4 regions of the Streptomyces sp. NPDC085946 genome follow, and region 1 is predicted to be linked to each of the others. Evidence: riboswitches for the same ligand, from Rfam matches in the RefSeq annotation. Region 1 holds a riboswitch; each other region holds the start of a gene.

Region 1 (2,954 bases):
CACGTGGACCTCCATGTGGAGGTGGGCCCCGGTGACGTTGCCGGTGGCGCCCACCCGGCCGATGACGTCGCCGGTGGTGACCTTCTGGCCGACGCTGACGCTGATGGAGGACTGGTGGGCGTACCAGATCTCGGTGCCGTCGTCGAGGGTGAGCACGGTCTTGTAGCCGTACGAGCCGTCCCAGCCGGCCGACGTGATCGTACCGCTGTGGACGGCCTTGAGGAGGGTGCCGGTGGGCGCGGCGAAGTCCAGTCCGGTGTGGTAGCCGGAGGACCAGTAGGCGCCGGCCTGGCCGAAGGTGGAGGTGATCGTGTACGAGGAGGTCGGCAGCGTGTACTGCTTGGCCAGCTCGGCGAGGCGCTCGGCCTCGGCCTTCTTGCGGGCCTCCTCCTCGGCCTTGGCCTTGGCGGCGGCGGCCTTCTCCTCGGCCTCCTTCTCCGCCTTGGCGGCGGCCTCCTGCGCGGCCTTCTCGGCGGCGGCCACGGCCTCGGCGGCGGCCTTCGCGTCGAGCTGGTCCTGCTGCTGCTCGGCCTGGGCCATGATCCGGGCGCGCAGCGCCTCGCCGGCGTCGGCGGTGCCCTGCGCGGTGTCGACGGAGGTCATGCCGACGCTGCTGAGCGGGGTGGCCGACTCCTGCGGGGTTTCCTCGTCCGAGAGGAGGGAACCCACGTTGGGGAGGTCGGGCATGGAGATCGACACCGGCGGCTTGCCGGTCTGGGCGCTGGCCATGCCGCCCGCGCCGACGGCGGCTATGACGCCGACGCCGAGGACGGTGGAGCTGCGCGCGAGACCGCCGCGCTGCTTGGCGACGCGGTGCCTGCCGCGGACCGGGCGGATGGACTCCTCGGTGGGGTTCCACTCCTGGAACGGGCCCTCGTCGGTGCCGGGAGCGCCGTACCCGAAGGTGTCGGTGCTGCGCTGGCCGGGCACGTGCGGGGCCTCGGGGGCAGGCCTGTTGGACGCCACGTGGGCGTACTCCTTTCCTTCCGTCTCCGCCTACCGGGTTAGCTGACGGGTTCGGAGCGGGAAGGTCTCCTACGCGCGTATACCGGCCGTGTCTCCACGGCGGCATCCGCGTGATTCACCCCAAGGTGGTGGTTCCCCGGTTCCCTCGCGGGATTCGGCGCGTGCGCACGGAGCCGTCTCCTGTGACGGCTGGGACGACCGCGCTGCGTTATCGAACGTTAATGTACGCAGGGCGCTGATTCCAAGCTGTTCCGCTTGATCATTAACGATTTCCGCGTGGACTTACCCGTCATCGGCACCGTAAATCGGGCGAGTTGACCTCACTTCATGTAACCCACATGCTCTGATGGTCCGTCAGATGTGCTGCGGAGCGGCGCGGTTCGCTCACTAAGTGTGACCACGGCCCGGTGACGGCCCGCACACCGCCGACGGGAGGCGCGGAAACGACTCAGGGCCGGAACTCCATGAGTTCCGGCCCTGGGCCTTCAGTAGCGGGGACAGGATTTGAACCTGCGACCTCTGGGTTATGAGCCCAGCGAGCTACCGAGCTGCTCCACCCCGCGTCGTTGTGTCTCAACCATACGCCATCCGCGGGGCCCGAAGCACACACATGACGGGCCGAAGCCTCTCACCAGGGGTTTTCCGTGCGGAATGTGAGCGCGCTCACCCCAGCAGGTGCCGGTTGGGGGCCTTGGCCGGCCCTTCGAGTTCCGGCAGGACGACGACGGCGGCGCCTCCCGCCGCCAGCACCCCGCTGCCGTCGGCCCCGGCCACGAAGGTGTCCGGCTCGCGCCAGGCCGTGACGACCCGCCGCACCCCGGCGTCCAGGATCAGCCGGGCGCACGGCGCGGGCCGGGAGGCCCGGCGGGCGCAGGGCTCCAGGCTGCTGTAGACCGTCGCGCCGGCCAGGCGCGGATCGGTGGGGTCGGCCTTGGCCAGCGCCGCCTCCTCCGCGTGGACGACCGGATCGCCGCCCTCCCGGGAGTGGCCGCGGGCCAGTTCCGTGCCGTCGGCCGCCACCACGACCGCGCCCACGCTGAAGGCGGTGTCCGACGGCGGGCAGCGCCCGGCCAGTTCGCAGGCGAGGGCCAGCCAGTGGTGGTCGGCGGCGGACGGGACGGTTCCGGCGCCCGGCGCGGTGGGCCGGTAGCGCATGAGGACGACGTCACCGATCTGCCGGGTCTCCAGCAGCCGCAGCCGGCCGGCCTGGTAGCCGCCCGGCCCGAACAGCCGGGGCGCGTCCGGGTCGCCCACGAAGAGCGGGGCGAGGACGAGCTGGAGTTCGTCGGCCAGGCCCTGGGTGAGCAGCTGGGTGTGGATCTGCCCGCCGCCCTCGACCATGAGCCGCCGTACGCCGCGGACGTCGTGCAGGTGTGCCAGGAGGCGCCGCCAGTCCAGGGCGGCGCCGAGCGGGACGACGTCGGCCGCGATGCCGAGGGCGTGCGCCCGCCCGGCCCCCCGGTCCGTCGTGTAGAGGACCTTCTCGCCGCCCGTGTGCCAGAACGGAGCCGCCGGGTCCAGGTCGCCGGTGCCGCTGACGGTGACCTTGAGCGGGTACGCGGGCCGGCCCGCGGCGACGCGGGCGGCCCGCCGCTCGGGGGAGTTGACGAGCAGCCGGGGGTTGTCGGCGCGGATGGTCCCGGCGCCGACCAGGATCGCGTCGACGGACGCCCGCACCTCGTCGACCCGGTCGAAGTCCGCCGCGCTGGACAGCAGCAGGCGGTCGGGGCCGGTGTCGTCCAGGTAGCCGTCGAGGGAGACGGCGGCGGACAGCAGGACGTACGGGTGGGGCATCGGTGCTCCCCGGTGGTCAGTACGGGCGGGACTGGTCCGGTCCGGACTGGCCCGGACATCTTGGTTCAAGTTTGAAGCAAACCTACACTGGCGGCATGACGACCCGCTGGCTCACCCCCGAGGAGCAGCGCGCCTGGCGCGCGTACCTGGCCGCCTCGCTGCTCCTGGAGGACGCGCTCGACCGGCAGCTCCAG
Region 2 (2,954 bases), on a different contig from region 1:
CGCCATGGCAGACCACCTGGAAGCATCCGTCACTCTGCCGAGCGATCCCGCCTCGGTCTCCGCCGCGCGCGCCTACGTGGTGGGCACGCTGGCGGAGTGGGGGCTGCCGGAGGACGCGGAGGTGTCCGACAGCGTCCGGCTCATCGTCTCCGAACTCGCCACCAACGCCGTCCAGCACACCTTCGGACAGTCGCCGACCTTCACGGTGGACGTCCGGCTGGACCGGGACGAGCAGCTGCGGATCGGCGTCACCGACAGCCATCCGCGCTTCCCCCGGCGGCTGCCGGCGGCCGTCCAGCAGGACAACGGCCGCGGCCTGGTGATCATCCGCTGTCTGACCGCCGAGTGCGGCGGCAGACTCCGCATCCGCCCCACCCGGGAGGGCGGCAAGACCGTCTCCGTCGAACTGCCGTGGACCGTCCCGGCCCAGCCGGTACCGGCGGCGGTCCCGCAGGAACCGTAGGACGAGGGGTGGGCCGCCCGGGCGACCGGCCGGCGGCGACGGCCGGCGCGGCAGCGGGGTGACGCGCGGCGCCCGGCCGGGCCGGTGCTGCGGCGGCCGGTCGCCCGGGCGGCCGGGTCCGGGTGTGCCGGCCGGGGTACGGGCCCTGCGGCGGCCGCCGTCCCGCCGCCGACGCGAGCGGAGCCCGGGCCGTCGGCGACGGCGGGACGGCGGCCGAGGACCGTCGTCGCCACCGCGTGCCGGCCGGGGAGCCGGGCGGACGCCGCCGCCCCGCACCCCGCCGCCGGCGGCGGACCGACGGCTCCCGGGCCTCGGGGCGCGGCGGCGTGGCGCTCAGGCGTGACGGTTCGGGGCCGGTGCGGGCCGGCTCCGTCTCGGTGCCGGAGCCCGCGCGCCCCGGGGGAGCAGCCCTGACGGCCCGGCCCCGGCCCCCGCGGACCAGGAAGGCCTCCGTAGCGGCGGCGGCACCGCCGGCCCGGCCGGTCGCCACGTCCGCGAGCACGACCGGTGCGACCGACCCGCTGAAGGAGGACACCGGCACGACCGGACCGGGGCGGCGAGGTGCCGCGCCGGACCGCGGGGGAGCACGGGTGCCCGCTCGTGCCCGGATCCCGTTCTGGAGGGGGCGGCGGCGCGCCGGGCACGCGCCGCCGCCTCCGCAAGGCTTACTTCACCCGGCCGTACCACACGCTCTTCGTCCAGATCTTCTGCAGTCGCACGACGTCCCCGGTCTTGGGGGCGTGCCAGATCTTGCCCGAACCGGCGTAGATGCCGACGTGGTAGACGTTGCTCCCCGAGTGGAAGAACACCAGGTCGCCCGCCTTGCGGCTCGAGGCGGAGATGTGGCGCGTCTTGTTGTACTGCTGGGCAGCCGTGCGGGGCAGCTTCTTGCCCGCCTTCTTGAACGAGTACAGCGTCAGTCCCGAGCAGTCGAACCTGCTCGGACCCGTAGCCCCCCACTTGTAGGGCGACCCCTTCTTGGAGGCCGCGACCTGGAGTGCCTTGGTCGCCGGCGAGGCGGCTTCCGCCTCCGACGCGAAGCCGGGCGCCACGATCGAGCCGCCCACGGCGGCGATGGTCAGGGCCGAGGCCGTACCGGCCCGGGCCATGAGCGACGGGACACGATTGAGCGCAGTCATGCGCAACCCTTCGTCAGCCGCCTGTGAAGGATGACCTGTCGGATTCGGGCTGGCGAAGTTGCCCGGCCGCAAGCGAGCTTGCGGCTTCACCCCAAGGGCTGCTCGGAACTGGCGCTCCGGCGACCCGTCGTGCTTGGGTCCTCCACTCCTGCCGATCCACTCCTGTCGACCGGTCATCCGGGCGGCGGCAGGACTCGGCGTCCGCCCGGATCGCCCCGCCGCGGTGGCGGGGGCTTGTCGTCAGACAGGGATCTTCCTTCATGGATGTGCGAATATCCCAACGGAACCAGGGATTTGTGTTGTTACTCACCACTCACCCGTTCGGGTGGACACCCCTGCGTTCGGGTCACCGTCCCGGCACCCGAGGAGCCCCGGACCAGCGGCGGAATGTCCCATTCCGCCTGGCGGCCAGGCATGTTGCGCAAGCTCAGAGGGTCGAAAGCAGTAGCTGTAAATACCTCGGAAGGGGGTACGTCGTTCGGCCGGTTCGGCGTGGCGCGGGATGTCCGGCCGTCGAGGCGGCGCCCCGGCCGGTGGGGGAGCGTCAGGCGCCGGTCTCCGGAGGCACGGTGACCCGCGCGGTGCGCCGTTCGCCGTCCAGGACCCGCAGCGCCCGGGCCAGTGTCGCGGCGTGCACCTCGGTCTCGCCGCGCCGGTGCATCAGGGTGAGGGCGTCGCGCAGGGCGGTCGCCTTGCCGACGAGGGCCTGCGCCGCGCGCAGCCCGCGGTAGGTGTCGCCCGGCACGGCCGGGTTGATGCGCCCGAGCAGGTCCACGACGTCGAGGTAACGGTCGATCAACTCGGCCTCGGCGCTCGTCAGCGCGGGCATCGGCGGCTGGTCCGGCTGCACCGGCGGCTCACCTCCCGCCGGGCGCGGGACGCGCGCCCGCGCGGTCGGGGACGACCCGGGCGGCCGGCCCGCGGGCCGCCGCCTCCCGGGCGTCGAGGGCCTTCTCCCGCCCGGTGTCCGCGGTCCCCCGCTCCCGGGCGCGGTCCGTGTGCCGCGCGGGCATCTCCTGCGGGCACGCCCGCACGCGGCGCGCCTCCCCGGCCCGGTCGGCCGGGCCGGGCTGACGGAGCACCACGCCTGCGCCCGGCGGGACCGGCCGCTTGCCCGGCGTGCCCGCCGCCGGCGGCGCCGCGGCCGTCGCGCCTCCCCGGCCCGGGCGGACCGGCTCCGCGCCGCAGCCCACGGACCGGACCGTGTCGTACACGGCCGCCATCGCGTGGAACGAGCCGCCGGGGGAGGTGACGTACGGCGAGACGTCCCGGCCGGGGTCCGCGTGCGCGAGGTCGGGGAAACGGGCCGTCGCGTCGTGCGCCGCGGTCCCGCCGGGCCGCGTCCCGAGGAG
Region 3 (2,954 bases), on a different contig from region 1:
GCGCCGGACGGGACGGCGGCACGACCCGTGCTGCCGTCGTCGAGGCCGACCTCGACCTCGACCGTGGGGTTGCCTCGGGAGTCCAGGATTTCCCGGGCTACGACGACGTCGATGGACGGCACGAGCATCTCCTTCTTGGATGTGACGCGGGTGAGCAGGGCCGCGATGGCTCTGCGAGACGAGCCTAACGGGCTCCGGGTAATCGGCCAGCCGGTCACCCATCTGTTGGACAGAACAGAGCGTAAATTGTTTTCGTACGGAACAAAAGATGCCGTCCGTCCCTCGCGTCACCCGGCGCCGCGCACGGCCCCGCCCCGGCGCGTACGGGGGAACACGCACCGGGGCGGGGAGCTGGGCGGGAAGCCGCTGCCTCTTACTTGAGGTGCAGCTGCTGACCCGGGTAGATGAGGTCGGCGTCCGCGACGATGTCCTCGTTCAGCTCGAACAGCTTCGCCCAGCCGCCCGCGACGTTCCGGTCGGCGGCGATGGAGCTGAGGGTGTCGCCCTTGACGACCTTGTACTCGCCGTCGCCCTTCTTGACCTTCTCGCCGGTCGGGGTGGTGACGGTCTTGTCGCCCTGCTGCGGCTGGGCCGCCGGGCGCTCGGCGGAGCGGGAGGCCGGCTGCTGCTCGGCCTCGCGCGTCTCGGTGGTGCCGGCGGAGCTGTCGGAGCTGCCAGAGCTCTCGGTGCCGGCGGAGCTGTCGGTGGTGCCGGCGGCGGAACCGCCGTCGTAGGCGGCGCCCGACAGGTTCTTGCCGCAGACCGGCCAGGCGCCCTTGCCCTGGCCCGCGAGCACCTTCTCGGCGATCGTGATCTGCTGCGCCTTGCTGGCCTGGTCGGCCGTGGCGGCGTACTGGGTGCCGCCGTAGGCGGCCCAGGTGGACGCGGAGAACTGCAGGCCGCCGTAGTAGCCGTTGCCGGTGTTGATGGACCAGTTGCCGCCGGACTCGCACTGGGCGACGGCGTCCCACTCGGCGGTGGTGGCGGCGGAGGCGTTGCCGGCCGCCATCAGCGGGGCGGCGACGGCCGCGCCGGCGACACCCGCCATGGCGATGGCACGGGTGGCCTTGGACGAACGACGGTGCTTGCCGGAAAACAGCATGGATGGATCCCCTCACCGACGCCTGCGAGGTGAGCTGTCGGGTTCGGGCCGGTTGAGTTGCCCGGCCGCGCCCCTCACGGGACGCGGCTTCACCCCTAGCCGGACTCAGCCTCAAGTGCTGGGCCTGGCACCTACCTTGGGTCCCCCGCTCCTGCCCACGGCGCTTGACGCGACGACTGTTCCCGGGCAGCCGCTGGCAGGATTCGGCGTTGCGGCGGCCGGGGCCCGCGATGGCGAGCGGTCTCGACCGTAGACACGCGATCCGCGGAATTTCAAAGACGATCAGGGCTTCTGAGATCTATCTCTCACCGCACTTATATGGGACATTCAGTGCGAATCGTGGCGCCAACTCCCGCTGTCCGATTACTACTTTTCGTCCGCTCCGGTCTCGACCTCGAGCGCCTGACCGGGCTGGATGAGGTCCGGGTCGGCCCCCACGACCTGCTCGTTCCCGGCGTAGAGCGCGTTCCATCCGCCGTCGTAGTCAAGGGAGTCGGCGATGGACCAGAGGCTGTCGCCGGCGCGCACGGTGTAGGAGCCGTTCACCCCGCCGCGCGCGGCACCGTCGTCGCGCGAGGCGTGCCGCCCCGCCGCCTCGGCCGTACGGGCCTCCTGTGCGCTCTCCTCGGCGCTGGGGCCGCGGTGCCGGCCGGTGCCCGTCGTCGCGGTGTCGGCCGGCGCGGAAGAGCCGTCGCCCTGGACGGACTTGGCCGGCGCGTCGCCCTCCGGCGCGGCCGCGGACGGACTCCCGGATTCCGCCACGTCGTCACGCGAAGCGTCCGACTTGGACGTTTTGCCCTTCTTGTCCGACACATCGTCAGATGACGGCGACACCGACGGGGAGGCGGACGCCGAGGGAGAAGCGGTGGAGGCCCCGGCGGAACCGGAGGAATCCGCGCCCTCGGTGGATTCGGCCGGATCCGGGGAAGCCGAGGACTTGGAGGAATCGGTCAGACCGGACGAACTGGGCGAACCAGAAGTACCGGTCGCGTCCTTCGCCACCCCGGTGTCGACCTCGACCGAGGCCGAGTCCTTCTCCAGGCCGGCGAGCAGTCCGCAGGTGCGCCAGGCGCCGACCCCCTGGTCGGCGAGGATTCTCTCGGCGACGGCTATCTGCTGGGAGCGGCTGGCCTGGTCCGCGCTCGGGGCGTAGTCGAGACCGCCGTGGTTCTCCCAGTCCTCCTGGGTCACCTGCAGTCCGCCGTAGTAGCCGTTGCCGTTGTTCTGGCTCCAGGCGCCGCCGGACTCGCACTCCGCGACCCGGTCCCAGGTGGTGCCGTCGGCGGCGCTGGCGCCGCCGGCCCCCAGGAGCGGGATGGCGATGGCGGAGCCGGTCACTCCGGCCGCGACGAGGAGAGCCGGAGCCTGGCGGGGGCGACGGTGACGACCGTTCCCGGAGAGCATACGGAGACCTTTCGCATGGCAGCAGGGACCGGCGCGGCGTGTGGTGCTGGGTGCCGCGCGCTGATGGGTGAACGTATCGGCAGACGATCACTTGTCACAAGTTCATGCCGCACAGATCACGTGAAGATCACGAAGTTGAGGATGTGTCACGTTCGTGCAGGTGGTGATGGTTGTCCCACCGGCGTGAACGCCACGGGCAGGGTGCGCAGCCCGCGCATGATGAGTCCGCCGCGCCACCGCAGGTCGGCCGGATCCGCCGCCAGGCGCAGGTCCGGGAGGCGGGTGAGCAGCGTGGCGAGCGCGGTCTGGCCCTCCAGGCGGGCGAGCGGGGCGCCCAGGCAGTAGTGGATGCCGTGGCCGTAGCCGAGGTGCTGGTTGTCGCGGCGGCCGAGGTCGAGCACGTCGGGGTCGGCGAACCGCTCCGGGTCGCGGTCCGCGGCGGCCAGGA
Region 4 (2,954 bases), on a different contig from region 1:
CGGCGCCCCGATCGACTACGTCAAGTGGGACTTCAACCGCTGCTTCACCGACGCCGGCTGGCCCGGGGAGCCGTATCCGCAGCGGCTGTGGACCGACCACGTGCACGCCCTGTACGCCCTGCTGGACCGGCTGCGGGCGGCCCACCCGGGCGTCGCCTTCGAGTCCTGTTCGGGCGGCGGCGGCCGGATCGACCTCGGGGTGCTGAGCCGCACGGACCAGGTGTGGACCTCGGACAACACCGATCCGCTCGACCGGCTCGCCGTCCAGCACGGCTTCAGCCAGGTCCATCCCGCGCGGGTCATGGCCGCCTGGGTCACCGACAGCCCGAACGCCATGCTCAACGGGCGGGTGAGCTCGCTGCGGTTCCGGTTCGTCAGCGCCATGGCCGGGGTGCTGGGCCTCGGCGGGGACCTGACCCGCTGGAGCGCGGAGGAGCTCGCCGAGGCGCGGGAGTGGGTGGCGCTCTACAAGGAGATCCGGCCCGTGGTGCAGCGCGGCGACCTGTACCGGCTGCGCCCGCCGACGGGCGGCCTGAGCGCCGTGCAGTACGTCCTCGGCGACGAGACCGTCGTCCTCGCCTGGCTCCAGGCACAGCACTACGGGGAGCCCGCCGCCGCGCTCAGGCTGCGGGGCCTCGACCCGGCCGCCTCCTACGAATGCCGCGAAACGGGCGAAATCCATCGAGGTGCGGTGCTCCTGCACCACGGGCTGCGGACCGGGCTGCGCGGGGACCTCGACGCCGCCGTGGTCCGGCTGCGGCGCCTCGATTCGTAGCGAATGGGCGAACTGTCCGAATAAGGAGTTTCGCTCTAACGTGCCCCGGAAGCGGGGGAGATGGCCGCCGGCTGGTGAGCAGCGTCATATCCGTGACGATCCGTTGTCGCCATGCTCACGTAATTCATGCCTTTTTCCTGGCCGTTTGAGGAAAACGGAAGATCATTGATCCACGCACCGTCACCACGGACGTCCACAGGAATCCCTGGAACGCGCAGGTGCGGACAACCGCACGCTTGTCCCCGCGCGTCCTGTTCGCTTACGTTCGCCACCGATCCGGACGGACGCCTAATCCTGCCGCCGCCCGGAGCCCGCACACACTGACCCGTGTACGGCAGGAGCGGGGGACCCACAGGTACGACGCCTGTTCCGGTTCCCGGAACGGCTTGGGGTTAAGCCGCGCCTCGGCGCGGCCGGGCATCTCCAGTCCGCACCCGACAGCTCACCTCGTAGGCGCCGGAGAGGAAATCGCCATGCCCGCGAAGGGTAAGCACCGCCGTCCGAAGACCCTGCGCTTCACCCGTTCCATCGCCGTCGCCGGAACCGGCGGCGCCGCACTCGCCCTGCCGCTGCTGGGCGCCACCGGTGCCCACGCCGCCACCCCGCAGTCCGCCCCGGAGAAGGCCGTCCAGTCCGTCCAGGCCGCCGGGAAGAAGGCTGCCGGCGAGAAGGCCGACGACGTCCGCACCTACACGGTGAAGGCCGGCGACTACCTCGCGAGGATCGCCGACGAGCAGGACGTCGACGGCGGCTGGAAGCAGCTGTACGCCGACAACCGCGAGGCCGTCGGCGCCGACCCGTCGCTGATCCACCCGGGCCTGGAGCTGTCCATCGGCGAGAAGGCGGCCGGCGCCACCAAGCCGTCCTCCGCGGCCAAGTCCTCGGCGGCCAAGTCCTCCGCGGCCAAGCCCTCGGTCCCGGCCAAGTCCTTCGCCCCGGCGAAGTCCTCCTCCGAGCAGTCCGCGGACAAGCCGGCCGAGCAGTCCTCCGCCGAGCAGACCACCACCGCGAGCGACGCCGCCGAGTCCGCGGGCACCGCCGGCGGTTACGCCGCCCCGGTCTCCGGCGGCGTCGGCACCGCCTACAAGGTGGCCGGCAGCATGTGGTCCAGCGGCTACCACACCGGCGTCGACTTCTCCGTCCCCACCGGCACCTCCCTCAAGGCCGTCGGCGCGGGCACGGTCGTCTCCGCGGGCTGGGCCGGCGCGTACGGCAACCAGGTCGTCATCAAGCTCGCCGACGGCTACTACGCCCAGTACGCCCACCTGTCCTCGCTGTCCGTCTCGGCCGGCCAGGCCGTGACCGCCGGACAGCAGGTCGGCCTCTCCGGCTCGACCGGCAACTCGACCGGACCGCACCTGCACTTCGAGATCCGCACCACGCCGGACTACGGCTCGGACGTGGACCCGGTCGCCTACCTGAACGCGCACGGCGTCAGCATCGGCTGACCCGCACGACCGCCCGCCTGACACGCCGTCGGAGGCCGGACCCGGTTCCCCGGGTCCGGCCTCCGGCGTGTCGGCCGGCCCCGGTCCGGGACCGGGGCGGACCGGCCCTCAACGCCTGTGACCAGGCACCTATTCCGCAGTTGGGGAACACTTGGGGAGTGGCTTATCTCACCGCCCGTCAACCCCTTCCTACGGTCGCGTAGGTCACATTCGACGGTGAAAGATGAGCTGCTGTGGCAGACGATTCGAAGAGTGACAGCAGATCAGTGATCGGGTCGTACGTGGCGGTGGGGGACAGCTTCACCGAGGGCGTCGGCGACCCCGGCCCCGACGGGGCGTTCGTCGGCTGGGCCGACCGGTTCGCCGTGCTGCTCGCGGACCGCCGGCCCGAAGGCGACTTCGCGTACACCAACCTCGCCGTGCGCGGCAGGCTCCTCGACCAGATCGTGGCGGAACAGGTGCCGCGGGCCGTCGAACTCGCCCCGGACCTCGTCTCGTTCTGCGCGGGCGGCAACGACATCCTGCGCCCCGGCAGCGATCCGGACGAGGTGGCCGAGCGCTTCGAGGCGGCGGTGACCGCGCTCACCGCGGTGGCCGGCACGGTCATGGTGACGACGGGTTTCGACACCCGGGGCATCCCCGTGCTCAAGCACCTGCGCGGCAAGATCGCCACCTACAACGGCCATGTGCGGGCCATCGCCGACCGGCACGGCTGCCCCGTGCTCGACCTC

The links. A riboswitch is a leader RNA that binds a small molecule or an ion and turns the genes downstream of it on or off. The one in region 1 is predicted to bind cyclic di-AMP.
Region 2: another riboswitch for cyclic di-AMP. It lies ahead of ACIF8T_RS12020 (C40 family peptidase); the one in region 1 lies ahead of ACIF8T_RS05655 (M23 family metallopeptidase).
Region 3: another riboswitch for cyclic di-AMP. It lies ahead of ACIF8T_RS13915 (transglycosylase family protein); the one in region 1 lies ahead of ACIF8T_RS05655 (M23 family metallopeptidase).
Region 4: another riboswitch for cyclic di-AMP. It lies ahead of ACIF8T_RS20580 (peptidoglycan DD-metalloendopeptidase family protein); the one in region 1 lies ahead of ACIF8T_RS05655 (M23 family metallopeptidase).

What each region holds. Positions count from the first base shown of each region.
Region 1 is NZ_JBITSF010000002.1:18,575-21,528, forward strand. It holds gene ACIF8T_RS05655 (M23 family metallopeptidase) at 1-966, opposite strand, end outside; cyclic di-AMP (ydaO/yuaA leader) riboswitch at 979-1,136, opposite strand; tRNA gene ACIF8T_RS05660 (tRNA-Met) at 1,456-1,529, opposite strand; gene ACIF8T_RS05665 (dihydrofolate reductase family protein) at 1,630-2,760, opposite strand; gene ACIF8T_RS05670 (MarR family winged helix-turn-helix transcriptional regulator) at 2,856-2,954, shown strand, end outside.
Region 2 is NZ_JBITSF010000004.1:428,279-431,232, reverse strand. It holds gene ACIF8T_RS12025 (ATP-binding protein) at 5-463, shown strand; gene ACIF8T_RS12020 (C40 family peptidase) at 1,129-1,602, opposite strand; cyclic di-AMP (ydaO/yuaA leader) riboswitch at 1,606-1,812, opposite strand; gene ACIF8T_RS12015 (hypothetical protein) at 2,147-2,431, opposite strand; gene ACIF8T_RS12010 (ATP-dependent Clp protease proteolytic subunit) at 2,460-2,954, opposite strand, start outside.
Region 3 is NZ_JBITSF010000005.1:369,073-372,026, reverse strand. It holds gene eno (phosphopyruvate hydratase) at 1-122, opposite strand, end outside; gene ACIF8T_RS13915 (transglycosylase family protein) at 374-1,102, opposite strand; cyclic di-AMP (ydaO/yuaA leader) riboswitch at 1,107-1,275, opposite strand; gene ACIF8T_RS13910 (transglycosylase family protein) at 1,469-2,506, opposite strand; gene ACIF8T_RS13905 (cytochrome P450) at 2,653-2,954, opposite strand, start outside.
Region 4 is NZ_JBITSF010000010.1:5,832-8,785, reverse strand. It holds gene ACIF8T_RS20585 (alpha-galactosidase) at 1-775, shown strand, start outside; cyclic di-AMP (ydaO/yuaA leader) riboswitch at 1,084-1,244, shown strand; gene ACIF8T_RS20580 (peptidoglycan DD-metalloendopeptidase family protein) at 1,249-2,223, shown strand; gene ACIF8T_RS20575 (SGNH/GDSL hydrolase family protein) at 2,490-2,954, shown strand, end outside.